4 regions of the Serratia sp. AS12 genome follow, and region 3 is predicted to be linked to each of the others. Evidence: predicted binding sites of a transcription regulator. Region 3 holds the regulator's gene; each other region holds the start of a gene.
What was found. The regulator CRP, encoded in region 3, controls carbon source genes, mostly activating them, when cyclic AMP is high. The targets are predictions, from matches to a motif close to ATGTGANNNNNNTCACAT.
Positions count from the first base shown of each region.

Region 1: a site for CRP is predicted at 1,708-1,725, ahead of aaeR (HTH-type transcriptional activator AaeR). Genes of this name have one in related genera too.
Region 2: a site for CRP is predicted at 5,590-5,607, ahead of yrbN (protein YrbN). Genes of this name have one in related genera too.
Region 4: a site for CRP is predicted at 3,779-3,796, ahead of SERAS12_RS11120 (6-phosphofructokinase). Genes of this name have one in related genera too.

Region 1 is NC_015566.1:4,846,056-4,854,065, reverse strand. It holds gene SERAS12_RS22485 (nucleoside hydrolase) at 1-233, opposite strand, end outside; gene SERAS12_RS22480 (hypothetical protein) at 439-816, shown strand; gene aaeR (HTH-type transcriptional activator AaeR) at 779-1,690, opposite strand; gene aaeX (p-hydroxybenzoic acid efflux pump operon protein AaeX) at 1,999-2,202, shown strand; gene aaeA (p-hydroxybenzoic acid efflux pump subunit AaeA) at 2,210-3,145, shown strand; gene aaeB (p-hydroxybenzoic acid efflux pump subunit AaeB) at 3,145-5,112, shown strand; gene SERAS12_RS22455 (ribonuclease) at 5,367-5,816, shown strand; gene SERAS12_RS22450 (barstar family protein) at 5,822-6,121, shown strand; gene yjgA (ribosome biogenesis factor YjgA) at 6,152-6,700, opposite strand; gene pmbA (metalloprotease PmbA) at 6,878-8,010, shown strand, end outside.
Region 2 is NC_015566.1:481,461-489,470, reverse strand. It holds gene SERAS12_RS02275 (MFS transporter) at 1-945, opposite strand, end outside; gene SERAS12_RS02270 (helix-turn-helix transcriptional regulator) at 1,067-1,933, shown strand; gene yedF (sulfurtransferase-like selenium metabolism protein YedF) at 1,942-2,181, opposite strand; gene yedE (selenium metabolism membrane protein YedE/FdhT) at 2,178-3,392, opposite strand; gene SERAS12_RS02255 (DEAD/DEAH family ATP-dependent RNA helicase) at 3,540-5,513, opposite strand; gene yrbN (protein YrbN) at 5,503-5,577, opposite strand; gene nlpI (lipoprotein NlpI) at 5,701-6,585, opposite strand; gene pnp (polyribonucleotide nucleotidyltransferase) at 6,714-8,010, opposite strand, start outside.
Region 3 is NC_015566.1:5,031,666-5,039,675, reverse strand. It holds gene SERAS12_RS23360 (YccS/YhfK family putative transporter) at 1-1,968, opposite strand, end outside; gene crp (cAMP-activated global transcriptional regulator CRP) at 2,023-2,655, opposite strand; gene SERAS12_RS23350 (OsmC family protein) at 3,035-3,442, shown strand; gene SERAS12_RS23345 (phosphoribulokinase) at 3,488-4,357, opposite strand; gene SERAS12_RS23340 (YheU family protein) at 4,509-4,742, opposite strand; gene SERAS12_RS23335 (hydrolase) at 4,739-5,719, opposite strand; gene SERAS12_RS23330 (LysE family translocator) at 5,838-6,440, shown strand; gene SERAS12_RS23325 (PhzF family phenazine biosynthesis protein) at 6,451-7,233, shown strand; gene tauA (taurine ABC transporter substrate-binding protein) at 7,349-8,010, shown strand, end outside.
Region 4 is NC_015566.1:2,369,971-2,377,980, reverse strand. It holds gene malX (maltose/glucose-specific PTS transporter subunit IIBC) at 1-446, shown strand, start outside; gene SERAS12_RS11140 (MalY/PatB family protein) at 439-1,620, shown strand; gene SERAS12_RS11135 (NUDIX hydrolase) at 1,717-2,082, opposite strand; gene SERAS12_RS11130 (NUDIX domain-containing protein) at 2,079-2,675, opposite strand; gene SERAS12_RS11125 (DeoR/GlpR family DNA-binding transcription regulator) at 2,777-3,532, shown strand; gene SERAS12_RS11120 (6-phosphofructokinase) at 3,928-4,908, shown strand; gene SERAS12_RS11115 (PTS sugar transporter subunit IIB) at 4,919-5,233, shown strand; gene SERAS12_RS11110 (PTS sugar transporter subunit IIC) at 5,226-6,593, shown strand; gene SERAS12_RS11105 (class II fructose-bisphosphate aldolase) at 6,580-7,422, shown strand; gene SERAS12_RS11100 (hypothetical protein) at 7,564-7,833, shown strand; gene SERAS12_RS11095 (PTS sugar transporter subunit IIA) at 7,843-8,010, shown strand, end outside.

The DNA of each region.
Region 1 (8,010 bases), 190 kb from region 3:
GGTGCTACCTCAATCTGCCGCACCAGCGGGCGCGGGCAGCCGGCGGCAAAGGGGACGCCGGTAATATTGGCGATACGCGCAACGGCCAGTGCGTTGCGGGTGACTTTATCCAGCGTCTGGTTGCCGACCACGGTGGTGACCGCCAGCAGTTCGATCTGCGGGTTGCCCCAGGCCAGCAACATGGCGATCGCATCGTCATGCCCAGGGTCGCAATCCAGTATGATTTTTTTCATTTTTATTCCTGATGCAGAGGAGAGGTGCCCGCAGCATAGCGCAGCGGTGCAGAGCGGAGTAATGCCAATGGTGCTTTTGTTAATCGCATCAAAGCATTGCCAATGTTGCGGTGTAATTAAACGTAAATCCCCGCGCCGGCGCTTTACCCTGGAGTGGAGTCCATGGTTTACATTGCTGCTTAGTGCAACACAGAAAGGGGAGATCATGACAAAGAACGGATGGGCGCTGGCAGCCGTGCTGGCGGCAATGGGGTTATGGACGCTGCTGGCCTGGGGCGTCTCCGGCGTGCTGGGTTGGTTACCTGCACTGGTGGGCTTGGCGGAAAACGGCTCGGCGCAGTTGGCACCCCAGTTTACCGGCTTGCTCAGCCTGGTGCCGCAGACGCTGGTAGAGGGCTGGTTACCGATGCTGCAGGAGCTGGGGCGTTGGTTGGCCGGCTCTTTCCCGCAGTTGCTCACCTGGGCGGGCTACGCCGTTTGGTTAATCTGGGGGCTGGGCATGCTGGCGCTGTTGCTGCTTGGTGCCCTGGCGCGCCGTTTTCTGATCAGCGGTAGCCCTGATAGACTTCCGCCACGCGCTTGAAGTACTCCGTCAGGTAGTCGATGCACACCTGCACCTTAAGCGGCAGCTTGTCTTTCTCGGTGTACAGGGCGTATACCGGGCGAGGATCCGAGTGATAGCTTTTGAACAGGATCTCGATCTCACCGCGTTTGATCTCTTCGATCACCCACATCAGCGGTGCATAGGCGATGCCTGCCCCGGCTTTCAGCCAGCGGATCATGGTTTGCGAATCGTTGGTGACAAAGCGCCCTTGCGGCGAGATGCGTGTGGTGATGCCTTCGGGGGCTATCAGTTCGAATTCGCTGTCCGGCCGCACGCTGTATTCCAGCCAGGAAAAGTTGACCATGTCGCTGGGCTTCTGCGGCGTGCCGTGCTGGCTGAGGTAATTTTTCGCGGCGCATATCACCATCGGCATTGAACCGAGGCGTTTGGAGAACAGGCTGGAATCTTGCAGCGCGCCGGTGCGGATCACCACATCCAGCCCATCGGCAATCAGATCCGGCGCCGGAATACCGGTCACCAGGTTCACCGTCAGGCCGGGATATTCCTTCAGCATATCGGCGGTCATGGTCGCCAGCACGTTTTGCGCCATGGTGGACGAACTGCCGATACGCAGCGTGCCGGTCGGCGTATTGTTAAACGCGTACAGCTGCTCGTGCACCTCGCTCACTTCCTGCAGCATGCGGCGGCAGCCCTGATAGTAAATTTTCCCGGCTTCCGTCAGGCCAATGCGGCGCGTGCTGCGGTTGAGCAGCTTGACCTGCAGCTCATTCTCCAGTTTGGAGACGGTCTGGCTGATAGACGAAACGCTCATATCAAGCTGGCGCGCAGCCGCCGTAAACGACCCGCATTCAACGACTTTTGCGAACACCGACATCCGTTTTAGTCTTTCCATTATTCACTCTGGCTTAAAAGTGATTTAGATCACAGATTGTTGATAGGTTGATAGTAAGCACGCTAATATAAACCGGTCGGGTGGAAAGACCTTACCAACGCGTGAGTGCGGTCGGCAGAGCAGCTTTGGCCGATCCCTCCGATATCCTCGCAATCCCTATCGCGGATGTATGCCCCTGAGTTTATCCTTTTTTCAGGTTCCTGACCTGTCTGGGCCGAAATTTGTGGTGCGCGTCAGCTAACATGTAAAGAGAATGTGAATGAGAAGAAAGGGTAACGCCCGGTGCAGTGAACAATAAGGAAAAATGGATGAGTTTGCTTCCGGTTATGGTCATCTTCGGACTGTCGTTTCCCCCGGTATTTTTTGAGTTGCTGGTATCGCTGGCGCTGTTTTTCTTGCTGCGCCGCCTGCTGCAACCCACCGGGATTTACGATTTTGTCTGGCATCCGGCGCTGTTTAATACTGCGCTGTATTGCTGTCTGTTCTATCTGATTTCACGTCTTTTCGTTTGAGGTCGCTGTGAAAAATTTCTCAATAAAAATAGTTCGAATCGCGATCACTTTGTTTCTGGTCCTGTTAGCGATCGTCGCCATATTCAAAGCCTGGGTGTTTTACACCGAATCCCCCTGGACGCGTGACGCCAAGTTTACCGCCGACGTAGTGGCGATAGCGCCGGACGTCACCGGCCTGCTGACCGACGTGCCGGTGGTGGATAACCAACTGGTGAAAAAAGGGCAGGTGCTATTCGTTATCGACCGGCCGCGCTATGAGCAGGCCTTGGCGGAAGCCAGCGCCGACGTTGCCTATTATCAGACGCTGGCGGCGGAGAAAAAACGTGAAGCCGGCCGTCGCGTGCGTTTGGGCGTACAGGCGATGTCGCAAGAAGAGATCGACCAGGCGAACAACGTGCTGCAAACCGTGCAGCATCAGTTGGCGAAAGCCGTGGCGACCCGCGAGTTGGCGCAGCTGGATCTGGAGCGCACCACGGTGCGTGCGCCGGCCGACGGCTGGGTCACCAACCTGAACGTCCACAGCGGTGAATACATTACCCGCGGCTCGGTTGCTGTGGCACTGGTGAAGAAAAACACTTTCTACATTCTGGCCTATCTGGAAGAAACCAAGCTGAATGGTCTGAACAAGGGCGACCGCGTAGAAATCACCCCGCTGGGCAGCAACCGCATCATGCACGGCACCGTCGATAGCGTGGCCGCCGCCGTTAACAACAGCAGCAGCACCGTGAACAGCAAAGGGTTGGCGTCTATCGACAGCAACCTGGAGTGGGTGCGCCTGGCGCAGCGCGTGCCGGTTAAAATTCTGCTGGACGACAAAGACCAGTTGCATCCGTACCCGGCCGGTACCACCGCGACCGTGGTGATCACCGGCAAGAACGATCGCAAGGCCGACAGCGGCTCGCCTTTTGTTCGTTTGATGCATCGGCTACGTGAGTTTGGCTAATGAATAGCCCAACGTTTATTCGGCTGAGATTTGCTTTCAAGCTCAGCTTCGCGATTGTGTTTGCCCTGTTTGTCGGTTTTCATCTCAATTTGGAAACCCCGCGGTGGTCGGCGATGACCGCCGCCATCGTGGCCGCCGGCCCGGCCTTTGCGGCGGGCGGCGAGCCATTCTCCGGTGCCATTCGCCACCGCGGCTGGTTGCGCATCATCGGTACTTTTATCGGCTGTTTCGTCGGTCTGGTAATTATCGTCACCACCGCGCGTGCGCCGGTGGTGATGTTGCTGCTGTGCTGCATGTGGGCCGGGTTTTGCACCTGGATCTCTTCGCTGATCAAGGTTGAAAACTCCTACGCCTGGGGGCTTGCCGGCTATACCGCGCTGATCATCATCGTCACTGTCGCTACCAGCGAAGCCCATCTGCTAGAGGCGCCGCAGTTCGCCATTGAACGTTGCAGCGAGATTGTGCTGGGGATCGTCAGCGCGGTGCTGGCGGACCTGTTGTTCTCGCCACGTTCGATCAAACTGGATATCGACCGGGCGGTAGACAAGCTGCTGGTGGATCAGTATCTGCTGATGCAGATGTGCGTCAGTAACGCCGAGAAAGAAGACATTGACCGCGCCTGGAGCAATCTGGTCAAAAGCACTACCGCGCTGAACGGCATGCGCAGCAACCTGATGATGGAGTCATCGCGCTGGCAGAAGGTCAACCGGCGCGTTCGGGCGCTGCATACTCTGTCGCTGACGCTGATTACTCAGGCTTGCGAGACCTATCTTATCCTGCTGAATCACCCGGATGCGGTGAAGGACAATATCCGCGAACTGCTGATGGTGCCGGCGGAAACGCCGCAGGAGATCCACAAGCGCATGAAGCTGCTGCGCCAGGTGCTGACCACCAACCGCACCGACGAGACGCTGCTGACTATCACCAGTTGGGTCGGCGCGGCCACGCGTTACCTGCTGTTGGCCAAAGGCGTGCATACCAACAGCAGCATCAGCGCAGTGGAAGAAGACGTGCTGAGCAGTGAAGTGGTGGTCAAACCGACCTCAGCGGAAGGGCATCACGCCATGATTAACGGCCTGCGCACCTTTGTGGCGACGGCGTTTGGCAGCCTGTTGTGGCTGTGGACCGGCTGGACTTCCGGCAGCGGTTTTATGGTGATCATTGCGGTGATTACGTCGCTGGCGATGCGCACCCCGGCACCGCGCATGGTGGCGATGGACTTTGTGCTGGGCATGCTGGCGGCGATCCCGGTCGGTTCGCTGTTCTTTATGGTGATCCTGCCGGCGACCCAGCAGAGTATTTTATTGCTGTGCCTCAGCCTGGGTCTGCTGGCGTTTTTCATCGGCATCGAGGTGCAAAAACGGCGGCTGGGTTCGCTCGGCCTGCTGGCGGGGACCATCAATATTCTGGTGTTGAGCAACCCGATGACCTTTAACGTCACCCAGTTCCTCGATGGCGCGCTCGGCCAGTTCCTCGGCAGCTGTGTGGGGTTGATGGTGCTGCTCTTGATCCGTGACAACTCGCGTGAACGCACCGGCCGCACGCTGCTGAACCAGTTTGTCGGCAGCGCGGTCTCGGCGCTGACCACCAAGGCGTCGCGCCGTCGGCAGAATCATCTGCCGGCGCTTTATCAGCAGCTTAATCAACTGTTGATGATGTTCCCGAACGACATCGCCAAGTACCGGCTGGCGCTGAACCTGATCATCGCTCACCAGCGCATGCAGCGGGCGGAAATTCCGGCCAGCGAGGAGCTTTCGGCCTTCCATAAGCAGATCCGCAATACTGCCGACCACGTGGTTTCGGCCAAGAATGACGTGAAACGTGCCTACTATTACGATCGGCTGCTGAGCGAGATGAACGACTATCAGCAGAAGCTGGTGGACTATCAGGCACCGCTCAGCGTCACCGGTCCGGTAAAACGCCTGGCCGACATGTTGCACCGCTATCGCCATGCGTTGATCGACTGATGCGCTAAGGGCCCCTGATGCCGCTATCCGGGGCTATACTTGCCTGATATGGCCTTGTTTCGGAGTTGCACTGAGTGTCAGGCATACGGGAAAATGGCATGATAAGCATGAATGGGTGATGCGGATTGTTGAGGCATGGGTTCCCTGAAGTGAAAATGTTACCTGCCGGTCATCTCTGATTCATTTTTTTCATCTATAAATCCAACGGGCATGGGTACTGATGTACCCCTGTCGGCACTCAGTCAGGGACAGTAATGAACAAGCGGATCCTCGTGGCGATCGTCATCGCCGTTGTGATAGCCGGTTTTAGCGCTTTGCGCGGTAACGATCGGGTGATTGCCAACGTGCCTGCGGTGGCCGAAGGCCAGAGCATTGACCAACTGACGCAGCAAAAAAGGGTGGTGAGCTACCTGCAGCAGCATCAGCGGCTGCCGGACTATTACATCACCAAAAAGCAGGCGCGTGAGCAGGGGTGGGATGCGCGCAACGGCAACCTGTGTTCGGTTTTGCCGGGCAAAGCGATTGGCGGCGATCGTTTCTCAAACCGTGAAGGGCAACTGCCCACCGCCCGCAGCCGGGTATGGCGCGAGGCGGACATTAATTATCAATGCGGCCGGCGCGGGGCCGATCGCCTGTTGTATTCCAGCGACGGCCTGATTTTTGTCACGCGTGACCATTATAAAAACTTCATTCGGGTGGAGTGAGTTTGATGGCAAAAGTAGAGTTCGATTTTAATCAGATCCACGATTTGCCGGCGTTCTATCGCGATTTTGCGCATAAGTTTGCGCTCGACGAAGCGTTCGGCGCCAATCTGGACGCGCTGTGGGACGTGGTGACCGTCGATATCGGGTTACCGGTCGAGATTGAGTTTACCCATCTCGATGCCCGTAGCAAACGCCGCTTCGGCGCGATTATCCTGCTGTTTGAAGAGGCGGAGGAAGAGCTGGAAGGCAGCCTGCGTTTCAATATTCGTGAAAGCAGCGGTGAACCTGCACATCACCGGGGATGAAACGGGTTCATCCCATGGTGACGGCGACGATCATTCGGCGGTCTCGGCCAGATCGCGCAGGTACTGGAAGATTTGACGGTAGGCTTTCGGCGGCTTGTTAGCGGCCTTCTCTTTCTGCGCGTTACGCACCAGTGCGCGCAATTGCTGGCGATCGGCTTCCGGGTACAGGGCCAGGATAGACGGGATCGCGTCATCGCCTTCTTCCACCAAACGGTCACGCAGCGCTTCCAGCTTGTGGAACAGCGAAACCTGCTGGTTGTGGCGGTTCTTCAGCTTGTCGAGCGCGGTTTGAATCGGCTCTACGTCGCGGGCGCGCAGCATCTTGCCAATCAGTTGCAACTGACGGCGGCGGCCTTCTTTCTTGATCTTCTGCGCCAGTTCAATGGCGGCGCGCAAATCTTCGTCCAGCGGGATGCGTTCCAGCGCGTTCTTACCCAGTTCGACCAGCTCGGCCCCCAGGTCTTTTAGTGCTTCGGCATCACGTTTAATTTCACTTTTACTGACCCAGATAATCTCGTCATCGTCCTCGTCTTTGTTCTCCGGGACATCGTCGAGCCAGTCTTCAGGCTGTTTGTTCATGGTAGGCTCCGATAAAAAGAGGCTAATCCTAACAGGTTGCCGGCTTTATGCGAAATTCCACGCGGTTCCTGTTAGACTCAAAAGCATAAATCACATGATTTTTGCGCGTGACTCCGCGCGCAACCACGCCGCCACGGCACTTTTCTCAACGATTTTCTGATTAATTATGGCAGATTGATGAAAGTAGTCACTCAAGTTGCAGAACAGCGCAAGGCGCTGGAACAGGCCGTTTCACAGGCTCTGGAACTGGCGCGCGCCGGTTCCGATGCGGCAGAAGTTGCCGTAACCAAATCTACCGGTATCAGCGTCAGCACCCGCTTTGGCGAGGTGGAAAACGTCGAGTTCAACAGCGATGGCGCGTTGGGCATTACCGTGTATCACCAGCAGCGTAAAGGCAGCGCTTCTTCAACCGATCTCAGCCCGGACGCCATTGCCCGCACCGTGCAGGCTGCGCTGGATATCGCCCGGTATACTTCTGCGGATCCGAACGCCGGCCCGGCGGAAAAAGACCTGCTGGCGTTTGAGGCGCCGGATTTGGATCTGTTCCACCCGGCGGAGCTGGACGCGGAGCGAGGCATCGAGCTGGCTGCCCGCGCCGAGCAGGCATCGCTGGCGGCGGACAAACGCATCACCAATACCGAAGGCGGCAGCTTTAACAGCCACTACGGCATCAAGGTATTCGGCAACAGCCACGGCATGTTGCAAAGCTACTGTTCAAGCCGCCATTCGCTGTCGAGCTGCGTGATCGCCGAACACAATGGCGACATGGAGCGTGACTACGCCTATACCATTGGCCGCGCCATGGGCGATTTGGCAAGCCCTGAATGGGTGGGGGAAGAGTGCGCCCGTCGCACCTTGTCGCGCCTGGCGCCGCGCAAGCTGTCAACCATGACCGCCCCGGTGCTGTTCGCTTCTGAAGTGGCGACCGGTCTGTTCGGGCACCTGGTTGGCGCCATCAGCGGCAGCAGCGTTTACCGTAAATCCACCTTCCTGCTGGACTCGCTGGGCAAGCAGATCCTGCCGGACTGGCTGACCATCGAAGAGCACCCGCACCTGCTGAAAGGGCTGGCTTCCACGCCGTTCGACAGCGAAGGCGTGCGTACCCAGCGGCGTGACATTGTCAAAGACGGCGTGCTGCAAACCTGGTTGCTGACCAGTTACGCGGCGCGCAAGCTGGGCATGCACAGCACCGGCCATGCCGGCGGTATCCACAACTGGCGCATTGCCGGGCAGGGCCATGACTTTGCCGGTATGTTGAAGCAATTGGGTACCGGTCTGGTGGTCACCGAGTTGATGGGCCAGGGCGTTAG
Region 2 (8,010 bases), 890 kb from region 3:
GATAAACGCATTGCCTGACTGGAATGAGCTCAGCCCTGCTCCGGACTGCAGCGTCAGCGCCATCACAAACATAAAACCGCTCCAGCAGGAGAAGAACAGGATGGCGATCACCAGCCCGAAGCGCACGCTCGGCAAGCGCAGCAGCGCCGGCGGCAACAGCGGGAAATTACGCCGTTGCTCCTGCCGCCGTTCAACCTGCCACAGTAACCACAACAGCGGGATGCTGGCCGCCAGCAGCACCAGGCAAGGCCACGGCCAGTGCCATACCGGCCCCAATGCCAGCGGGAACAGCAGGCAGGCGATGGTCAATCCAAGCAACAGCGTGCCGGGGAGATCGACATTCACCCGCTTCTCCCCACGGGTATTCGGCACCCAGCGGTGGGCGCAGGCCAGCACCAACAGGCACACCGGAATATTAATCAGGAATACGCTGCGCCAGCCGCTGCCGGCAATATCCAGGGTGATCAGCAACCCGCCCAGCACCTGGCCGACGATAAATGCCAGCCCACCGATAGCCCCGTACATTCCCAGCGCCTTGGTATGTTCGCGGCCCCGCAGGCACACATGAATGGTGGCCAGGATTTGCGGCACGATAAACGCCGCGCCAACCCCCTGCAACACGCGAGCCACCAGCAACAGCCAGACGGAGTTCGCCAACCCGCACAGCAATGAGGCCACGGCAAATATCCGCACGCCCCACAGGAACAGGGTACGCCGCCCCAGGTTATCCCCCAAGCGGCCGCCCATCGCCAGACAGACGGCGAACGCCACGCCGTAGACCGCCACAATCAGTTCCAACTGCGCCGGGCTGGCTCCCAGCGACTGTGCTATCGCATCCAGCCCGACATTGACGATGGAAAAATCGATCATCGGCAGCAACTGCCCCGCCAATAAAATAATTAACCCCGCGCGGCCCAGCTTGGCCGCCGTTGATGATGCGCTCATGGTTCTCATCCATTGTGTTACCCCAAGAATGTGATTAGCATCACCCTTAAAGCAAACGGGTACCAGTGCTTGATTATCATGGTATAAAAACTACCGGTCTTGTTGCAGGAGTAAATTATTCATGCCCGTAACTACCCGCACTGCCTCTGGTGTTCACGCCGACAACCGCAAGCTGTTGGGCGCTTTTCTACGCACACGCCGCGAGAGCCTCGATCCCAACCGGCTGGGGCTTGCGCGTATGCGTCAACGTCGCACGCCCGGCCTGCGCCGCGAAGAAGTCGCGCAGTTGGCCGACGTTGGCATCACCTGGTACACCTGGTTGGAACAGGGGCGGCCGATTCAAGCCTCGCCAAAAACGCTGACCGCGATCGCCAATGCACTGCAATGCAACGAAGCGGAAACTCACCACCTGTTCAGGCTGGCGGGACAAAGCTTGCCGGCGTCTACGCAACGCGACGGCTGCGAGCCGTTGTCGGCATACGGGCAAAAAATCCTTGACCAACTCGACCCGCTGCCAGCAATCATTTCCAACGCACGCTTCGATATCCTGGGTTTCAACCGGGCCTATTGTCTGCTGATGGGCGTCGAACTTGCCGAACTGCCACCGGAAGATCGCAACTGTATCTATTTGGCGTTCACCCACGAACACTGGCGTGCCAGCCAATTGGACTGGGATGAAGTGATGCCGAAAATGGTGGCGCTGTTTCGCGCGCAGATGGCGGAGCATTTGGGCGAACCGATCTGGGAGGCGCAACTGGCGCGCTATCTGGCGGTCTCTGAGGATTTCCGCACCCTCTGGGAACGGCATGAGGTGCGCAGCATCGACAACAACGTCAAACGCTTTCGCCATCCTTTAGTGGGGGTGATGAGCCTGCGGCAGAATAACTGGTGGTCGGCGCCGCGCAACGGCGACCGGATGTTGGTGTACGTACCGGCAGATGAGCAGAGTGAACGCCGCCTGCATCAGTTGACCGGCGGCGCAGAGTAACCTTGGTGTCAGCGTTGGATAAGGTAGCGGATGGTCGGGCCGTCCTGCTGGATATCCAGCACCTTGTAACCGTGGTTGCGCGCGTCGAGCGGGATGTTATTGATCGACTGCGGGCAATCGCTGATTACCTCAAGAATTTCTCCCGGTTTCAGCTGCGGCATGGCTTCCAGTGTCGCCACCGCCGGGTAGGGGCAAGGCTCGCCGAGCATGTCCAGCCGGTAATCCGGTACTATCGCCGTCTGTTTCATGACACTCTCCTTAAATTAACCACCTGTGCGTCGGGTTTGGCACGGAAAAAACGTTTCTCCCACCACAGCATCGCGGCAAACGCCAGCGCCAGCAGCAGGTAAGTGACCAGCAGGCCGCCGATCGGCCCGAAGGTGTCCAGCAGGTTGACCTTGTCGTAGTCGGTAGCCAGCGCCGGGGCCAAATCGTCCCAGTAGTAAGCCAGCAGCGTGGCGCCGATGATATTGCCCAGCCCGACCCACCAATAATGCACCTGACCTTCCACCGCGCGGTACATCCAGCCGGTCTCGCAGCCGCCGGCCAGTACGATGCCGAAACCGAACAGTAGCCCGCCAATCACCGCATTGGGGCCGGCCCACATGATTTTAGGCGCAACGCCGAGCTGCACGTAACTGAAAATACCGATGGCACTGACCGCCATGCCGATAATGATTGCTTTCGCCATGTGGGTGCGGCCGGTGATCCACAGATCGCGGAACGCCGAGGTGAAGCAGATCTGCGCGCGTTCAATCAACAGACCAAAGCCGATGCCGAACAGCATGGCGATACCCAGCTTCGGCGCATCAAACAGCGTCCATAGCGACCAGGCGATCGACAGGCAAAAAATCACCATTCCCAGGCGGAAACGGCGGCGCGCCTGCTCTGGTTTTTGCGTCAGCGGCGCGGCAGCCTGCACTTTTTGCAGTTTTATCGGAATACGAAACAGCGGTAGCAGGGTAAATTTGGCGCCAAAGTAAGAACCGGCTGCGGTCGCCAGCGCGAAGAACCAGGCGTGCAGCGAGAACTGCGGAATGCCGGTAAAGAATGCCGCCAGGTTACACCCCATCGCCAACCGCGCGCCAAAGCCGGCGATAATGCCGCCCAACAACGCCTGCACAATGCGGATACGGTGCTGTGGCCGGCGTAGCTTGATGTTGTTGGCCCACAGCGCGGCGGCGATACAGCCGGCGAACATACCGATGATCATCCGGCCGTCGATGCGTTGCAGCGGCGTGCCCTCAAGGCCAATAACCTTAAAGTAACCCCATTGCTCAGGATGCAGACCGAACGCCTGCAACAGATGGCCGCCCCAGCGGGTAAATTCGCCGGTTACCGCCCAGAAGGTGCCGGTCATGCCGAAGTAGTAAGTCGAGAGTATCCCGGCGGCAATCACCGCCGGCAGTGGCGCCCAAAAGCGCACCAGATATTGAGATTTAAATTGCTGCCAACTCATGGCATCTCCTGTGCGTAGTATCCATAAGAAAAAACCTTATAAAGGATACGTCATTTAACCGCGCTTAACGGCAAATTTCAGGCATAAAAAAACCAGCCCGAAGGCTGGTTTTTCAGTGTGACTAACCGCGAACGGTTAAATCAGACGTTATGCATCACCGAAACGGCGACGTGGTGCAGCCGGAGCGGCATCATCACGACGCGGTGCGCGTTGACCGTCACGGCTGGCGTTGCCACGACGTTCGCCAGTTGCAGCAGGAGCACCGCCTTCGCGACGCTCACTGAAAGAACGACGCGGAGCACCGGCGCCGGCACCTTCACGGCGTTCACCGTTGAACGGACGAGCACCGCCACGACGCTCGCCACCTGCACCTGGAGCACCGCCTTCGCGACGCTCACGACGTTCATGCGGCTGTGCATCGCCCAGCAATTGCATGTTCATCGGCTTGTTCAGGATGCGGGTACGGGTGAAGTGAGACAGGATCTCGCCCGGCATGCCTTTTGGCAGTTCGATGGTGGAATGGCCGGCAAACAGCTTGATGTTACCGATGTAACGGCTGCTGATATCACCTTCGTTAGCGATCGCGCCAACGATATGACGAACTTCCACGCCGTCATCACGGCCCACTTCAATGCGGTACAGCTGCATTTCGCCAACGTCACGACGTTCGCGACGTGGACGCTCAGCACCACCGTCACGGCTGTCTGGACGCGCTTCACGGCGACGGTCGTTGCCACGATCAGAGCCACGCTCGTCACGGTCGTTGAACTCACGACGTTGACGCGGTTTGAACACCGGATCCGGTGGCAGAATCAGAGGACGTTCGCCCTGCGCCATTTTCAGCAGTGCTGCGGCCAGGGTTTCCATTTCCAGCTCTTCTTCCGGCTGCAGTTTAGCCAGCAGTGCGCGGTACATGTCCAGATCGCTGCTTTCCAGCTGTTGCTGTACTTTAGCGGCGAACTTGGCCAGACGACGCTCACCCAGCAGCTCTGCATTCGGCAGTTCAACTTCTGGAATGGTCAGCTTCATGGTGCGTTCGATGTTGCGCAGCAGGCGGCGTTCGCGGTTTTCCACGAACAGCAGCGCGCGGCCGGCGCGACCAGCACGACCGGTACGGCCGATACGGTGAACGTAAGACTCGGAATCCATAGGGATGTCGTAGTTCACAACCAGGCTGATACGCTCAACGTCCAGACCACGAGCGGCAACGTCGGTAGCGATCAGGATATCCAGACGACCGTCTTTCAGACGCTCCAGGGTCTGCTCACGCAGTGCCTGGTTCATGTCGCCGTTCAGTGCGGCGCTGCTGTAACCGCTGCGCTCCAGCGCTTCAGCCACTTCCAGGGTCGCGTTTTTGGTACGCACGAAGATGATCGCCGCATCAAAGTCTTCAGCTTCCAGGAAACGCACCAGCGCTTCGTTCTTGCGCATGCCTTGCGCAGTCCAGTAGCTCTGGCTGATGTCCGGACGGGTAGTGATGCTGGACTGAATGCGCACTTCCTGCGGATCTTTCATGAAGCGACGGGTAATGCGACGGATCGCTTCCGGCATGGTTGCAGAGAACAGCGCGGTCTGATGTTCAGCCGGGATCTCCGCCATGATGGTTTCTACGTCTTCGATAAAGCCCATGCGCAGCATTTCGTCGGCTTCATCCAGCACCAGACCGCTCAGGTTAGAGAGGTTCAGCGTGCCGCGTTTCAGGTGGTCCAGCAGACGGCCTGGGGTACCCACTACGATTTGTGGGCCCTGACGCAAGGCGCGCAGCTGCACGTCGTAACGTTGGCCGCCGTACAGGGCAACAACGTTAACGCCAGTCATATGTTTAGAGAAATCAGTCATCGCTTCAGCAACCTGAACCGCCAGTTCGCGGGTCGGCGCCAGCACCAGAATCTGTGGTGCCTTCAGGGAAGCGTCAAGGTTGTGCAGCAGTGGCAGCGAGAACGCTGCAGTTTTACCGCTACCGGTCTGTGCCATGCCCAGCACATCACGGCCGTTCAACAGGTGAGGAATACACTCAGCCTGGATCGGTGACGGTTTTTCGTAGCCCAGATCGGTCAGGGCAGAAATGATAGGAGCAGACAGCCCCAGGTCAGCAAAAGAGGTTTCAAGCTCAGTAGTCATGTACACGTGCCTCATTAATAATGGCGGCCAGTCTACATAACTCGTCGAGAAAATTTTCAGTCATTTTCATTGAAAAGTGTGAACCGGCTCAAATTAGATTATAAAACGAACAAAGAAGCCCTCGCCCGTTAAGGCGATAACTTTGGCAAAAAAACCAATGTATATCAGGCTGATAGTTGTTCGTCAGCTATTGCTGGTCCGATTCCGATAGGTCGTCTTGTTCTTGGCCCAACAGCGCCAATTCCAACAATGCATAGCGGTGCTCAACGAAATTATGAACGTTGTTAGCAACCGTCAGTTTGAACAGCGCCGAAGCGGTGTCCTTGTCCCCCAGACTCAGGTAGTGTTTACCCAAATAGAAGTCAGTTTCACTGAGATGCTCAGCGAGCGAAGTGTTATCCGTTGCATCTGCCTTGAGCTTTTCCATCAGCGTTTTTTCACTGATGTTGCCCAGGTAGAATTCGACAATATTCCATCCCCATTGCCCTCGGTTCGCTTTGTCATAACGCTGCTGGAGCGCTACGTCAGCCTTCTTGGGATCGATTTCTCTTTCCACAAGATACAGCCACAACGAACGGAAGGGATCGTTTGGGTCGTCTTGATAAAACGCCTGCAGATCATCCTGCGCCAACGGGAAGCGGCCGCCATAATACAGTGCGATGCCCCGGTTTAAACGCGCGTAATTGTAAGTTGGATCAAGCTCTAGTACAGAATCAAACGCTTCATAGGCAGCATCAAAATTGCCTGCCTGCGTTAAGTAAATGCCCAGGTAGTTGAAAACTTCCGGCATATCAGGACGTATCGCCAGCGCTTGCGAGAAATCATTGCGCGCCAGTGCACGTAGCCCGAGGCTATCATACAGCACACCGCGCTCATATAAAAGCTGCGCACGCTCATCGTCCGTCAGTGCCCGGCTGGCAAGTATTTGTTCCATGCGCGCCAGGATCACTTCCTGCTGCAGCGTTGGCTGCAACGGGATCGCCAAAACTTCGTCTTTACGCCAATCATGGTTGCTGCATCCTGCCAGCATGAGTGCTGTCGCAACGTAACACCAGCGCAAGAAAGGCTTCATTTCCCACTCCCGAAGACAAACATTGGATGAACATCCTGTCATCCGTTTGCTAATACGCAGGCATCCTACCCGCGCGATACGAACAGCTCCCAACCCCATGGCTGGGAGCTGTAAATCTATCTATACAGTTATTCTGCTTCAGGCGCAGGTGCAGATGAACCTGCTTCTGGCGCTGTAGCTTCTTTGATGCTCAGACGCACACGGCCCTGACGGTCAACTTCCAGTACCTTAACCGGTACTTCCTGACCCATCTGCAGATAGTCGGTCACTTTCTCAACGCGCTTGTCAGCGATTTGAGAGATGTGCACCAGACCTTCTTTACCGCCACCGATCGCCACGAATGCGCCGAAATCAACGATACGAGTCACTTTACCTTGGTAAATACGGCCCACTTCGATCTCTGCGGTGATCTCTTCGATGCGGCGGATAGCGAACTTGGCTTTCTCACCGTCGGTAGCAGCAATTTTAACCGTACCATCATCTTCGATTTCGATGGTAGTGCCGGTCTCTTCGGTCAGCGCACGGATGACAGAGCCGCCTTTACCGATCACGTCTTTGATCTTGTCCGGGTTGATTCGGATAGTGTGGATACGTGGTGCGAACTGAGAGATATCGCCACGCGGGGTGCTGATAGCCTGTTCCATCACGCCCAGGATGTGCAGACGCGCGCCCTTGGCCTGGTTCAGTGCCACCTGCATGATTTCGCGGGTGATGCCTTCAATTTTAATGTCCATCTGCAGCGCGGTAATACCGTCACGGCTACCGGCTACTTTGAAGTCCATGTCGCCCAGGTGATCTTCGTCACCCAGAATGTCGGACAGAACGACAAAGTTATCTTGTTCTTTAACCAGGCCCATTGCGATACCCGCAACGGCTGCCTTGATTGGCACGCCTGCGTCCATCAGCGCCAGAGAGGCACCACAGACAGAAGCCATTGAAGAAGAACCGTTGGATTCGGTGATTTCAGAAACCACACGCACCGTGTACGGGAAATCTTCTGGTTTAGGCATCATAGCCAATACACCGCGTTTCGCCAGGCGACCGTGACCAATTTCACGACGTTTAGGCGAACCCACCATACCGGTCTCACCTACGGAGTACGGAGGGAAGTTGTAGTGGAACAGGAAGCTGTCGGTTTTCTCACCCATCAGCTCATCCAGGTTTTGCGCGTCACGGGCGGTGCCCAGCGTTGCAGTAACCAGAGCCTGAGTCTCGCCACGGGTGAACAGTGCGGAACCGTGGGTACGCGGCAGCACGCCGGTGCGCACGTCCAGACCACGGATCATGTCTTTTTCACGGCCGTCGATACGCGGCTCGCCACGCAGCACGCGGCTACGTACAACGTTTTTCTCAACGCTGCCCAGGATGTCCTGAATTTCAGACGCGTCCAGGGTTTCGTCCTGTGCCAGCAGGGCTTCAACTACG
Region 3 (8,010 bases):
CAGGTGGCGCTCCATTTCGGTAACCGGCATTTCCGGGTGCAAATCCGGTGGCTGCATGATGCTGTTGCCGCTGCTTGGTCCATCGTATTCCAGCCGCTGCTGGCAGCTTTGCAGCGCTATCTCGCAGGTTTGCAGATACTCCTGCGCCAGCTTGGGCGTCAGCATATAGTGCTCGCGCGCCAGAATGGTCATCGCGTTCAGGTGTTCGACAATAAACTGACTGTGCGTTACCCACAGGCGCATATCCGCCAGATAGCTGGATTCAAACCCCGGCTCCTGCATTGCCTGATTCAATGAGGTGAACAGCGCGTTGTGCGCCTGGTTCACCTGCATGCGCGCATAGGCCAGCGCGCTGGGATCGGGTTCCTGCTCTTCCAGCAGCAGGCGCAGTGCCTGTTGATCTTTCTCCAGCGCCTGATGGGCGTTCTTGCGCAGCAGGCCGCTTTGCCACTGTGGCCACAGCCAGATGGTGCCGCCGAACACCAACACGCAGCCGATCAGGGTGTCTATCAGGCGGGGGATCAGGAAATGTGTGCCGTTCAGCGCCAGCAGTTGCAGGGTATAGACCGCCGTCACCGTAAAGCCAATCACCGCCAGCCCGTAGTTTTTACGCGAAACCAGATAGGCCGCCAGCGTAATGACCAGCATCACGCTCAGGGTAGCGCCCTCGGGCATTTGCAACTGCAGCAACCCGGCGGCGATTACCAGCCCGGCCAACGTGCCGAGTGCACGGTGCTGGATGCGAACCCGGGTGGCGTTGTAGCCGTTCTGGCTCACCAGCATGACGGTCAGCAGGATCCAGTAAGGTTTTGGCAGATTGAAAACCATTCCCAGGCTGCTGCCTGCCGCCAGCATTACCCCCAGCCGTGCCGCATTGCGCAGGGCGTTGGATTTGAACGACAGGTAGCTGAACAGCGCCGGCCAGAACGGCAGGCGGTTTTGATTGGCCATCAGGTCGCGACGGTATAACGGATGCTGGGTGCGCAGCAGGCGAGCGATGCGGCTGAAGTGGTAGTAACAGAACTGACCCACTGGATTGTCGGGATGCTGTGCGGCCACTTTTTCCAATGCTGCCAGCTCGTTGGTCATACTGAAGCGCTGGGAGTATTGATGATAGAGAATATCGTGCGCCACCGTGCGCAGCCGGCCGGCAATCACCTGCGCATTGCGGCGGATAATCGCCTCGGCCTGGCTTTGCTCCACCAGTTTTTGCACTTCTTCCGGCAGGTGCAGGCTGACGGTAATGTGTTCTTGTAAATCCAGCGCGACCTGAAAGGTTCGCTGCAGGCGTTTTTGCTCGAGATTATTGGCGTGCGGCAAAAAGTTGAGCTGCTGATACAGCAAGCTGATCAGGTCCATCACTTTTTGCTGGCGCACCAGCAATGGCGGTAACGCGGTTTGCGGATCGGTATGTTGGGTTAACAGGGAATACTTGGCTTCAAAGTAGTCCGCCAGTTCCAGATAAAGCTGGCTCAGCGATTCGCGCATCGGCTGTTCTTTCCACAGCTTGAACCAGAACCAGGTGAACAGGCCGTACCAGGCGGTACCCACCACATACAGTAAGGGGGCGTACCACAGTGGCACCGTGCCGGCCATGCTGAGAGAAAAGATGGCGGCGATCAACGCGGCGGGGAGCAGGCGGGCATGTAATGGGCTGATTTCGCCGCTGACACCGAGCAGCAGAGCCAGGCCAAGCATCAACGCCGGCAGCGGCAATTGCCAGAGCAACGCCTGTTGCAGCAACAGGCTGCTGAGTGCAAACAGTGAACCGCCGACGATCAGGCGTTTGAAAAAACGTTTGTGGGGCGTGTCCAGCCCGGCGATGTTACAGCAGGCGGGAACCAGGGAAAACAGCAGGCCGAGTTGCAGGTGGCCGATCAGCAGGCCAAGGAGCACCGGCAGACACAGCACCAGCGTTTGCCGCAGTGCGTAATTGACTTCCGGGTGGTAAATCAGTCGACGCCACATGATCGGTCGGGGCATAAAAAAACGGCGCGAATCATCGCGCCGTTTTTTCAGTGATTAACGCGTGCCGTAAACGACAATGGTTTTGCCGTGGGCGGAGATCAGGTTTTGATCTTCCAGCATTTTCAGAATGCGGCCGACGGTTTCACGTGAACAACCGACGATCTGACCAATTTCCTGGCGGGTGATTTTGATCTGCATGCCGTCGGGGTGGGTCATGGCATCGGGCTGTTTCGCCAGGTTCAGCAACGTTTGCGCGATGCGGCCGGTAACGTCCAGGAAAGCAAGGTTACCCACTTTCTCTGAGGTCACTTGCAGGCGGCTTGCCATCTGCGCTGACAGGCGCATCAGGATGTCCGGGTTGACCTGAATCAGTTGGCGGAATTTCTTGTAAGAAATCTCAGCCACTTCACAGGCGGTTTTCGCCCTGACCCAGGCGCTACGCTCCTGGCCTTCTTCAAATAATCCAAGCTCGCCGATGAAATCCCCCTGGTTAAGGTAGGACAGGATCATCTCTTTACCTTCTTCATCTTTAATCAGCACCGCGACGGAGCCTTTTACGATGTAGTAAAGCGTTTCGGCTTTTTCACCTTGGTGAATCAGCGTACTTTTGGATGGATATTTGTGGATATGGCAATGAGACAGGAACCATTCGAGTGTAGGGTCTGTTTGCGGTTTGCCGAGAACCATTCGCTGTTATCCTCTGTTGTTATCGCTGCCTTGTGTCACAGGGGTCAGAGTTCCCTGTAAAACGTGCTGTCGCCGTTGTTTTAAGGGTGGCTGGCAGCAGGTTTTGAGGCGTGTCATAAATATACGCTGTTGCTCTAGCATATTAACTTGCCGGGAGAGCTGCAAGCTACATTCTATTAACATACCGGTAAAGGAGCCTTTCTCTGGGAGTTTCCCTGAAATCAGTGTCCCGGAAAGATTTATTGCGGCTCTGTTTGTAGCACAGAGTGAGGCGGGTGTCTCGTGTTGTCTTGCTCGCGCATGACTAGCATCAGGTTCCGTTGCCAGTTTCTATGCGAAAGCGTACTCTGATTTTAAGAAATTAATCGGAGTGACCAATATGCAGGCAAGAGTTAAGTGGGTGGAAGGGTTGACGTTTCTGGGGGAATCCGCGTCTGGCCATCAGGTGTTGATGGACGGCAACGCCGGCGATAAAGCACCCAGCCCGATGGAAATGGTGTTGATGTCGGTGGGGGGATGCAGCGCTATCGACGTGGTGTCGATCCTGAAGAAAGGGCGTAATGATGTGCGTGATTGCGAGGTAAAATTGACCTCCGAACGGCGTGAAGAAGTGCCGCGCATCTTTACCCATATCAACCTGCATTTTATCGTGACCGGCAAAGATCTGACCGACAATATCGTGGAACGTGCGGTGAACCTCTCCGCCGAGAAATACTGCTCGGTATCGTTGATGCTGAACAAGGCTGCCAGCGTGACTCACAGCTTTGAAATCCGCGACGTAGCGTAACGCGTAAGAATAAAGGGGCGCGGCTTGCCGCCGCGCTCCGACCCATTACCCGATTTTTTTGCCTTCCAGCAGTTGCTGCACCAGCGGCGCCATGATCAGCTCCATCGCCAGCCCCATTTTGCCGCCCGGCACCACCAGCGTATTGATGTGCGAGATAAAAGAGCCTTGCAGCATCGCCAGCAGGTAAGGGAAATCGATCTGATCCAGCCCGCGGAAGTGAATCACCACGAAGCTTTCATCCAGTGAAGGAATGGCTTTGGCGGCGAACGGGTTGGAGGTATCCACCGTCGGCACGCGCTGGAAGTTAATGTGGGTGCGCGAGAACTGCGGCGTGATGTAGTTGATATAGTCTTCCATCGAACGCACCACCGAATCCATCACCGCCTCACGTGAATGGCCACGCTCGCCGGTATCGCGGATCAGTTTTTGGATCCACTCCAGGTTAACGATCGGTACCACGCCGACCAGCAGATCGACGTGTTTGGCCACGTCGGTATGTTCGGCAACCACGCCGCCATGCAACCCTTCATAGAACAGCACGTCGGTCGGCGCCGGCAGCGCTTCCCACGGCGTAAAGGAGCCGGGTACCTGGTTATAGGGCACTGCTTCGTCGTAGGTATGAAGGTACTTGCGTGACCGTCCGGTGCCGTTCTTGCCGTACTCGATAAAGCTCTGTTGGAGCAGGCCGAAGTCGTTGGCCTCAGGCCCGAAATAGCTGATATGACGACCCAGATCGCGCGCTTTGCGGATCGCCGCGTCCATTTCCGGCCGGGTATAACGGTGGAAGCTGTCGCCTTCCAGCTCCGCAGCGCGGATGTTCAACTGCTGGAATATCTTACGGAACGCCACGCTGGTGGTGGTGGTGCCGGCGCCGCTGGAGCCGGTCACTGCGATAACGGGATGTTTGGCGGACATGGTGGTTGTCACTCCGTGTTAAATGCGCTGGCGTCAGAGTAGGGTTATTGGTCTGTTTGACGCCCTTTCGCCAAGGGCAAAATTCCGCGCGCGGGTTTGCAATGGTTCATTGTTACCTGATTTTTTCCGTCAGTCATAGAACCGGCAGGCACTAATTTTCTTCCTGCCCGGCACGGAACTGCCCGCGCGGCATGATGTTGATGGTTTCATGCAGTTCTGACCAGACCAACAGGACCTCGCCGTTTTTCAACTGGCGGCGAACGTCTTCCACTTTCTGCTCCAGCGAACGTTCGTGTTCGCCGTAGTCGGTGCCTTCGCGCAGCACAAAGGACTCGATCAGGCTGTTCAGGGTCTCGGTTTCCAGTTCTTTCCAGGGGATAATCACGTTGCGGGTTCCAGATAAGGGGAAAGCCAGGATGGAATGCGGTATTCCAGCCACATGTGGGGTTTGTTCAAACTGCCGCCGACAAAGCCGACATGGCCGCCAAACTCGGTCAACTGATATTCAATGTTGTGCGGCAGGCCGGCGATGTCGGGGATCACTTCGTCGGTCATGAAGGGATCGTCTTTGGCATGGATGATCAGCAGCGGCGTCTGAATTGCCGGTAACAGCGGCAGCGCGCTGCAACGGCGGTAGTAATCGGTGGCGTCGCTAAAGCCGTGGACGCGTGAGGTGATGACATCGTCAAAGTCGCGGATACGGCGCAGCGCCCGGAGTTGCGGCAGCTTGAGCGGCAGAGTGTCGGGGTAGTGCAGCAGCTTGCGGGTGGCGTTTTGTTTCAACTGCCCGAGCAGATAGTGCTGATAAACGCGCGAGAATCCTTGATCCATTCGCAATGAACAGGGCTCCAGCATCAGCGGAGCGGACACGATCACCGCCGCCTGCAACAGGCTGTCTGCCCCTTGCTGAGCCAGGTAGCAGGCCAGCATATTGCCGCCGAGCGAGATGCCAACCGCCGCCGTCGGCACTTCGCCGTGGGTGGCGTGCAGCCACCGCAGAAAAAAGCGTGCATCCTCCGTCTCGCCGGAGTGATAGATGCGCTGTTTGCGGTTCGGTACGCCGCTGCAACCGCGAAAATGCATAACCACCCCGAGCCAGCCTTTTTCACGCCAGGCGTTGAGCAGGCCGTGAGCATAGGGGCTGTAGAAGTTGCCTTCCAGCCCATGGAACAGTACCACGCGCGGCTTGCCGGCGGCCTGTGCCGGATCTTCGCTCCAGGCGAGATCGACAAAATCGCCGTCGGGCAATTCCAGCCGCTGCCAGTGCGGTTTCAACCGCACGCGGCGGCGCACCAGCCGTGGCAGCAGCGTTTGCAAATGTGGGTTACTGGCCCCGGTCAAAGGGCGAAAGGATTCATGCATAACCTGAGTAAAAATCTTATTGGCGGCTATTGTCTGATCAATAGCGCACTGTTAGCTTCAATACCATGAGTTAACAATAATACTGCAAAAAACGCCCCGGGTGAGGAGCACCCGCTTCATGGAACCGAGTTTATTTCTTTCGATGTTAGGCTTCCTGTGGGTTGCCGCGATCACGCCTGGCCCCAACAATATGTTACTGACCACCTCCGGCGCCAATTTTGGCTTTATGCGCTCACTGCTGTTGATGATGGGCATTATGCTCGGCATGCAAAGCATTTTGCTGCTGGTGGCATTCGGCGTCGGTAGCCTGATTTTGGTTTACCCTGCGCTGCACCTGATCCTGAAAGTCCTCGGCAGCCTGTACCTGTTATGGCTGGCGTGGAAAGTCGCTACCGCCGCCTATGAAAAGCTGGAAACCGACGTGGCGCCGCCGCAGCCTATCAGGTTGTATCAGGGCTGGCTGCTGCAGTTCCTCAACCCCAAGGCCTGGCTGATGGCATTGGGCGCGGTGGCGAGCTTCAGTCTGGCGGGCGATAAATATAACGCTTCTATTCTGGCGATTGCGCTGGGTATTTTCGTGGTGAATGTCGTCGCCGGGGTTATTTGGCTGGGGTTTGGCACGGTGATTGGCCGCTTGCTGCGCAGCAAAAAGGCCTGGATCTTGTTTAACCTTTCCATGGGGCTGTTAACCGCGGCCTGTGTGTTACTTATCTGGCATTAAGGAATTGCGGATGACGGACAATTACTTCCACGTAGTGGCGTTTACCGGCGAAGGCTTACGTGGCAATCCGGCGGGCGTCTGCCTGCTGAAGCAGCCCTTGTCGACTGCCGAGATGCAGGCCATTGCCAATGAGCTGTGCCTGCCGGAAACCAGCTTTGTCTGGGACGATGGCGACATGTCGGCGATTCGCTGGTTCACTCCTCAGCGTGAGGTGGATCTCTGCGGCCACGGCACGCTGGCGGCGGCGCATGTGATGTTCAGCGCGGTGAATCCGGCGCTACAGGATATCCGCTTCCGCTCGGCCGGCGGTGAGCTGTACGTTAAGCGTGATGCCGCCGACGGCGAACGGTTGATCCTGGATTTCCCTTCACGACTGCCGCAAAAGGTGGCAGAACCGGCTGGGCTGGCGGCGCTGCTCGGCGTGAAACCGCAGGACGTGTGGCAGGCCACCGCGTTGTTGGTGCTGCTGGAAAATGAAGCCCAGGTGCGGGCGTTGCAGCCGGACATCCCGGCTTTAATCGCGCTGGCTGGCCGTGCGGTCATCGTCAGTGCTCCGGGTGAAAAGGTAGATTTTGTCTCGCGTTATTTTACCCTCGACGGCGGCGAAGACCCGGTGACCGGCTCCGCGCACTGCACGCTGGCACCTTATTGGGCTGCGCGCCTGGGGCGCCATAAGCTGCATGCCCGGCAGATTTCCGCCCGCGGCGGTGAGCTGTTTTGCGAATGGAAAGGCGATCGCACCTTGATTGGCGGCTATGCACGGACGTTTTTACGGGGTGAGTTATCGCTCTGAATGTCATGGTATATTCCTCAAGGTAATAACGAGGTTTTTTTTATTCTTTTATCGCTCGTCAGCGCTCGGATAAAACTGTCAGCAACTGAACAGACTTTTATCAACGGAGCGGATCATGGCGAGCAAACTCTTTTCATTACGCGGTGTAACGCTGCTGGTGTTATCGCTCGGCGCGGCCAGTGCGCAGGCGGTCGACGTTACCGTGGCGTATCAAACCTCGGCGGAACCGGCCAAAGTGGCGCAAGCGGAAAACAGCTTTGCCAAGCAGTCCGGTGCCACCGTTGACTGGCGCAAATTCGACAGCGGTTCCAGCGTATTGCGCGCACTGGCTTCCGGCGACGTGCAGATCGGTAATATCGGTTCCAGCCCTCTGGCGGTAGCCGCCAGCCAGAAACTCCCTATCGAAGTGTTCCTGATCGCCTCGCAGCTCGGCAGTTCCGAAGCGCTGGTGGTGAAGAAGGACATTAAAGGCCCGCAGGATCTGATCGGTAAACGCATTGCGGTGCCGTTTATCTCCACCACCCACTACAGCCTGCTGGCCTCTCTCAAGCATTGGGGCATCAAGCCTGAGCAGGTCAAAATCCTCAATCTGCAGCCGCCGGCCATCGCCGCCGCCTGGCAGCGCGGTGATATCGACGGCGCCTACGTCTGGGCGCCGGTGGTCAACGAGCTGGCCAAACAGGGCAAGGTCCTGACCGATTCCGCACAGGTTGGGGAGTGGGGGGCGCCGACGCTCGACGTCTGGGTGGTGCGCAAGGACTTCGCCGAAAAACACCC
Region 4 (8,010 bases), 2.7 Mb from region 3:
GCACCGCCACCAAGTGGTATCTGGTGCCGATTGTCGCCGCCATCTGGTTTGCCGCCTACTACGCCATTTTCCGCTTCTCCATCCAGCGCTTTAACATCAAAACGCCGGGCCGCGAGAGCGACACCGCCGCCAGCCAAAGCGCACAGGTAGGCGTGGTCGGTAAATCCGGTTATAACGTGTCGGCCATTTTGGCGGCGCTGGGCGGCAGCGAAAATATCGTTTCGCTGGATAACTGCATCACCCGCCTGCGCCTGTCGGTCAGCGACATGAGCCAGGTGGATGACGCGGCGCTGAAGGCCAACCGCGCCATTGGCGTAGTGCACCTCAATGACCATAATCTGCAAGTGGTGATCGGCCCGCAGGTACAATCGGTAAAAGATGAATTAGACTCACTGATAGCGGCGGCGCTTCCTGCTGCCGCCCTGCAGGGAGCGTCGCATGTTTGATTTTTCTACTCCGGTCGATCGGCACGGCACCTGGTGCACGCAGTGGGATTACATTGCCGATCGCTTTGGCAGCGATGACCTGCTGCCGTTCACCATCTCCGATATGGATTTCGCTACCGCCCCCTGCATTATCGAGGCGCTGCAACAACGCCTGCAGCACGGCGTGCTGGGCTACAGCCGTTGGCAGCATGAGGATTTTCTCGGCGCGGTGCGCCACTGGTATCAGCAGCGCTTCAATACGCCGATCGACACCGGGATGGCGGTTTACGGTCCGTCGGTGATCTACATGGCAGCGCAGATGATCCGCCTGTGGTCAGCGCCGGGGGAATTCGTGGTCACTCACACGCCGGCCTATGACGCCTTTTATAAGGTGATCCTCGGTAATCAGCGTCAACTGTTGGCCTGCCCGTTGCACAAAAAAGGCGACCAATGGCTGTGCGATATGGCGCACCTGGAAGCGCTGCTGGCGCGGCCGCAAACCAAGATCCTGCTGTTGTGCAGCCCGCACAACCCGACCGGCAAGGTGTGGAGCGCGGCGGAGTTGCAGCAGATGGCCGAGCTGTGCGAACGCCATGATGTACGGGTGATCAGCGATGAGATCCATATGGACATGGTGTGGGGCGAGAGGCGCCACACGCCATGGAGCCAGGTGGCGACCACGCCCTGGGCCCTGCTGACCTCCGGCTCCAAAACCTTCAATATTCCGGCGCTGACCGGCGCCTACGGGTTTATCAGCGACGATACCGCTCGCGACGCCTACACCCAACTGCTGAAAAGCCGCGACGGGCTGTCTTCACCGGCGGTGTTGGCGGTGGTGGCGCACATTGCTGCCTATCGCCACGGCGAGCCCTGGCTGGATGCACTGCGCGATTACCTGCAAGACAACCTGACCTACGTTGCCGAACGGCTGAACCAGGCGTTTCCTATGCTCGACTGGCAGCCGCCGCAGGCCACTTATCTGGCCTGGATCGATCTGCGCCCGCTGGGCGTTGATGACAGCCAACTGCAACAGGTGCTGATCGACCGCGAGAAGGTCGCGATTATGCCGGGTTTCACTTACGGCGAAGAGGGGCGCGGCTTCCTGCGGCTGAACGTCGGTTGCCCACGCAGCAAGGTGGAAGCCGGCATGGATAAATTGATTAGCGGATTGAGGTTTGTTCTGGGCGAGGTTTAGTCGGCCGGGCCTGCCACCGGGGATTGACCAAACCGTCACCGGTTACAGGCTGCGCCCGCTATTGGGTCATTCAGGGCGAACATGTTCGCCCCCTGTTCATTTCGCTTGCGGAATATCGTCCAGGCGGTAATAGACATTCAACCCGCGCTCATTGGCCAGCCGCACGTCGTTATCCGCCCCCGCCGATGCGCCTTCAATGCGATAAATAGCCTGGCATTGGGCAATCAGCCGATGGGCCACCGGATAGAGAAACGCCTCGCTTACCGCGTCCCCCAATTGGGTTGAACCGGCCGCCGCCGCCAACGGCAGCGCCAGCCATTCGCCAATCACCGGCACATGCCCGCGCTGATACACCTCGAGCGCCGCCTGCTCCAAACGGTGCAGGTTAGCGGCAATGCGCTGCGGATCGCCATCGGTGCCGCTGCGGTACGGGCCGGCTATCAGAATCAATTGAGCACTCATAAGCTATTCTCCAGGGTACGGTTAAGCGCCACAAACTGCAGCAGCATAATGGTTTTGGCATCTACGATAATTCCTTGCCGGATGGCGTGCAGAGCGTCCGCCAACGGCATCTCGATCACCTCGAGGTCTTCGCCTTCCGCCTCCACCCCGCCGCCGTCGCTCACCCGGCTGTCGGCATCATATTCCCCAACAAAGAAATGCAGTTTTTCGGTCACCGAACCGGGGCTCATGTAGGCCTCAAACACCTTCTGCACGTTTTGCACCCGATAGCCGGTTTCCTCCTCAGCCTCGGCGCGAATGCGCTCCTCCGGCGAGGCATTGTCCAGCAAGCCGGCGGCGGCCTCTATCAGCATGCCGTCGTGGCCGTTGACGAACACCGGGAAGCGGAACTGGCGCGTCAGCACCACCTTTTGCACCTGCCGGTTAAACAGCAAAATGGTCGCGCCGTCGCCGCGATCGTAAGTTTCGCGGCTTTGCCGTTGCCAGACGCCATCACGGCGCAAAAAATCAAAGGTGGTTTTTTTCAGCAGATACCAGTCATCGGACAGCACCCGGGTTTCAACGATACGAACCCGATCTTTAGTCGCAATCATGTTGGTCAACTCCACAACTCAGGAAAGGAACTGGATACTATCGTGCAGTTTCGTGTATGATCAAGATATTTCGTGCAATGCAAATTTAACGGGACAACGCGATGCTCACCAGTCAGCGCAAGAAAATTATTCTGGAAAAACTGGCACAGGACGGACAGGTGCTGGCCAAACAGCTCAGCGAAATGTTCGGGCTGTCTGAAGACACCCTCCGCCGCGATCTGCGTGAGCTGGACAGCGAAGGGCTGCTGCAAAGGGTGCACGGCGGCGCGCTGCCGGTCTCCCCCGCCATTGGCACCTTTGCCGAAAGAAACGGGCAGGAATCCGCCGCCAAGCGTGCGATAGCCAAAGCCGCAGCAGCGATGATCATTCCAGGACAAGTGGTGATCATCGATGGCGGCACCACCTCCGCCGAGCTGGTGAAACAGCTGCCGCCCACGCTGGAGGCGACTATCGTCACCCACAGCCCCAGCGTGGCGGTCGGGTTGGTTGAACACCCAAAAGTGGAGGTGATCCTGATCGGCGGGCGGTTGTATAAACACTCGATCGTCAGCGTGGGGGCCGCCGCGGTGGAAGCCATGTCGCACATCCGCGCCGACATTTACTTTATGGGGGTGACGGGCGTGCACCCGACCGCCGGGCTGAGCACCGGCGACCTTGAAGAGGCCTATATCAAGCGCGCGCTGGCGGCGCGGGCGGCAGAAACCGTGGTGCTGGCCTCCGCCGCCAAGCTGAACGCCGCCTCACAATTTGCGATTGGCGACATCACGCTGGCACAGACCATTATTGTCGAACGCGCGACCGACGCCGCGCTGATCGCCCCACTGGAACAGGCCGGGGTCACGGTAGTGAGAGCCTGAGTGCCGCGGCCAAATAAAAAACACAATCAATACGCGGTTATTAACCCTGACCGCGTATTGAGCGCTATTAATTTCTTCGCCTCCCTCTTATTACCGCAAAAAATGCGAGAGTAATCACACTTCATTAAACTTCCCTCTGCCCGCCCCCCTATTTTTCACCCTATCCATCGTTCAAAAACAACATATCTGCAACATATTGATTATTAATAAATAGTCACCGTTTCTCTTTTGTCTCAAAAAAATAAAATGAGATCTGCTTCTCAGAAATCCTGCTATCTATAGTGCTGTCAATCTCTTCGAAGGAAATATTTGTGATTGTTTTGTGATATCACCTGCAAATTTTACCGATGCCAAAAATAACAATGACTGCAACGGAACGGGCTGGGAGCAGGCATATGAAAATCGGCATGGTAATAAGCGGTGGCGATGTCACCGGCATCAACAACTTTATTTTCCAGGTCGCCAGGCTGGCGCAGGCAGATATCGTTCTGTTTAACGGCGGAATACCGGGTTTACTGGCTAATCAGCATCATTCCATCGCCAGACGCGACCTGGTCGATTTCTCTATTTCATCGATGCCCATTATCTCTTCTGGTCGTACGGCAAAGAAACTGGTCGCCAGTGAATATGAAACTATCGGCAAGCAACTTAAAGCTCTGCACATTGACGTGCTTATTATGGCCGGCGGCGACGGCTCGCTGCAGTTTTTAAATACGCTCAGTGAGTTTGGCGTTAACTGTTTTGGCGTGGGCATGACCATCGACAATGACGTTTTTGGTAGCTACTACACCATCGGTTTTTCCACCGCCTGCGAGCAGGTGATAAAAGAAGTCTCCAAGCTGAGAAATACCGGGCGCGCCCTGCCGGGCCGCGTATTTATGATTGAGCTGCTGGGCGGTTACTGCGGGGAGCTAACGCTGCAATCGGCGATAAAGTCCAATGCGGACTTTGCCCTGATTCCAGAATGCCAACATCCTTTGAACGCATTGGCGGAAAAAATAACCCACCGGCTGGAGCGGCAAAACAGCGTTATCATTTTATGTTCAGAGGGATATACCAAAGAGTATTCGCCAGGCTTCCAGGGGGCGATCGACACCATGATTAAACAGCTGGAACCCAAGATTGGCGTGCGCATTCGCAAAACCATCGTGGGGTACGGTCTGCGCAATGGCGATCCCACCTGTGAAGAAATCTATCAGGGAACCCTTATGGCCAGCGAAGTCGTGCGCTGTATTCATTCCGGAATGAAAAACAAGGCAATCATTATTAATGCCGGCAACCAACCTATTCCGATTGATTTAATCAGCATGCAAAAACGTTTGGTCGACACCGAAGGACACCATTACAAACTCGCCAGGCAGTTAAATATAATCTGAGGAGATGTCCATGCTTAAAATACTGTGTGTTTGCGGCTGCGGCCTCGGCTCCAGCTTTGCCATCGAAATGAGCGCAAAAGCGGTGCTGAAAAAATTAGAGATTGAAGCCGATATTGATCACACCACGATCTCTGAGGCCAGCGCCTTTAAATCAGATATTATTCTGACCCAAAAAACCTTCGCCGATATTTTAAATGCCGACGCCAGCGAAGAAGAAAAAAAACGGGTCATTGTTCTCCACCGGCTCACCGATAAAGTGGAAATCGAGCAAAAGATTGTGGCCTTTTTGAAAGAGCGCGACATGAAGGGCCCTCATCATGAGTAGCCTGATCGATTTTATCGTCAAAGATCTGCTTGGTCAGGCGTCGATCCTGATTGCCTTTATCGCCATGCTGGGATTGTTGCTGCAGAAAAAATCCACCGGCAAGGTCGCCGAAGGCACGTTCAAAACGCTGTTGGGCTTTCTGATCATGATGGCGGGCATCAACATCATTGTCGGTGCCCTGACCTACCTGAACAGTATCTTCACCCACGGTTTCGGCATGACCGGTTACATCACCGACGTCGCCGCCATTGCCGGCCTGGCCAACCGCGAGCTGGGTTCTGAAGTGGCGATGACGCTGCTGGTGATTTTCGCCGTGAATATCATCATCGCCCGCATCACCCCGTTCAAATACATTTTCCTGACCGGGCAGGCGTTGTTGTGGATGGCCACCATCGGCGCAGTGATCGGCTATAAAGCCGGGTTGACCGGGATGCCGCTGATTTTGACCGGCGGGATCTTTGGCGGCGTGATGGCGGTGTTGATGCCGGCACTGGCGCAGCCGGTCGTGCGCAAAATCACCGGTTCGGACGAGGTGGCGCTGGGGCACTTCTGCACCATCGGTTATCTGGTGCAGGCGGCGGTCGCCAAGGTGGTCGGCAAAGGTTCGCGTTCCACCGAGGATCTGGAATTACCCGACAACTTCAAGTTTCTGCAAGACACCTATCTGTCGATGGCGGTGGTGATGATCCCGATGTATCTGATCCCCGCACTGGCGGCCGGGCCACAGTTCATCGCCCAATATGCCGGCGGTATGAACTACCTGATGTACTCCTTCATGCAGGCCATTCAGTTCGTCGCCGGCGTGTTTATCCTCTACAGCGGCGTGCGTCTGTTGCTCAATGAGCTGGTGCCGGCGTTTCGCGGCATTGCCATGCGCATCGTGCCGGATGCCCGCCCGGCGCTGGATTGTCCGGTGTTGTTCCCCTATGCGCCCAATGCGGTGATTGTCGGCTTCCTGGCCACGACCCTGGGTTCCATCATCGGCATGATCGTTTTCCCGATGTTCGGTCTGGCGATGATCCTGCCCGGCCTGCTCACCAACTTCTTCGCCGGCGGCACCGCAGGCATTTTCGGTAACGCCCTTGGCGGGCGACGCGGCGCGATGATCGGTGGCGTGGTTCACGGTCTGTTCATCACCTTCCTGCCGGCCATTCTGGTGCCGATGCTGGAAAGTTACGGCTTTGTCGGCGTGACCTTCAGCGATTCCGACGTCATCAGCAGCGGCCTGGTGATGGGGCATGCCTTCCAGGGCAACTGGCTGTTCATCGCCCTGTTCATTGTCTTCATCACGCTGATTGCGTGGTTCGTTAACGGTAAATCAACCAAACACCCTGAGGGAAAAGTCCATGAAACTCTATAATTTCAACGAGCTGTTGTCCGTTGCCAAGGCCCGCGACTTCAAGGCGATCGGCTCATTCAATCTCCATTGTCTGGAGATGCTACCGGCCTTTTTCAGGGCGGCCAAGGCGACCCACAGCCCGCTGATGATCCAGATTTCCACCGGAACCGCCGAATATCTGGGTTACCGGCTGCTGGTTGATTCGGTCCGCTCGCTGTCGGCAAGCGAAGACGTGCCCACCTGTCTGCATCTGGATCACTGCTCGGACATCGCCGCCATCGAGACGGCGATTGATGCCGGTTTCAGTTCGGTGATGTATGACGGTTCGCATCTTGATATGGACGAGAATATCGCCAATACCCGCAAGGTGATCGACATCGCCCGCCAGCGTAACGTCTCGGTGGAGGCTGAACTGGGCGCCATCGGCGGTTCGGAAGACGGTAAGGCGGTCGCGGAAGAGGACATTTGTTTTACTGCCGTAGAAGACGCCAAGCGCTTTGTAGACGAAACCGGGGTCGATATGCTGGCCGTGTCGGTCGGCACCGTCCACGGGCTGTACACCGGCAAGGCGCATATCCAGCACCAGCGCCTGGCGGAAATCACCGAGGCCACCCATACCCCGCTGGTGTTGCACGGCGGCACCGGGGTCAGCGATGAAGACATGCGGCGCGCGGTGGCCGGCGGCATTGAAAAGGTCAACGTGGGCACCGAGATGAACGTGCAGTGGGTTGGGCGCTGCAAGCAGACGTTTGAAAAAGGCAAAGTGAACGACAGCGTGCGGAAATTCCTGATCCCTGCCAATAATGCCGTCACCGAAGTATTAACGGAAAAGATCGGTCTGTTTAAATAACGGTTGTCATTCGTTCTTAATATATACCCTGTGCATTTCAAGTCGCGGCCAAGCGGTTAACTCGTAATCCCAAGATCCCCAGCTATTGCAGGGGTGCTGCACGCCGTGGCTTGAAACGTGCGGGTATAGACTGGAGAATATATGTTTAATTTTATGAAACGTCAGCGGGAAAAAGAAACGCTGCCCACCACGAATTACGATGATGAAGCCAATGAAATTGCAGCCGAAATTAACGCATTGGAACAGCGGTTGTCGGCAACGCCGGCAGAAGGCGAAATCCATAAGACATTAATGCTGGCCTATAATCGGGCTGTAAAGATTTACGCCAAAAGCCAGAACCATCGCCACTATATCGATGCCGTTTTTATCAAAATGGACGAGCTGCGCAATATTATCAGGAAAAATCTCTGAGGGATCATGATGACAATTAAACAACTGCTGATTGAGGCCGGCGCCATCCAGGTCGGCATCAAGGAAACGGACTGGAAAAAGGTCATTACGCTGGCGGCGCAGCCGTTGGTTGATAACGGCTATATTCACGCCTCTTATTATCAGGCGGTGATCAGCAATACGCTGGCCCACGGCGCT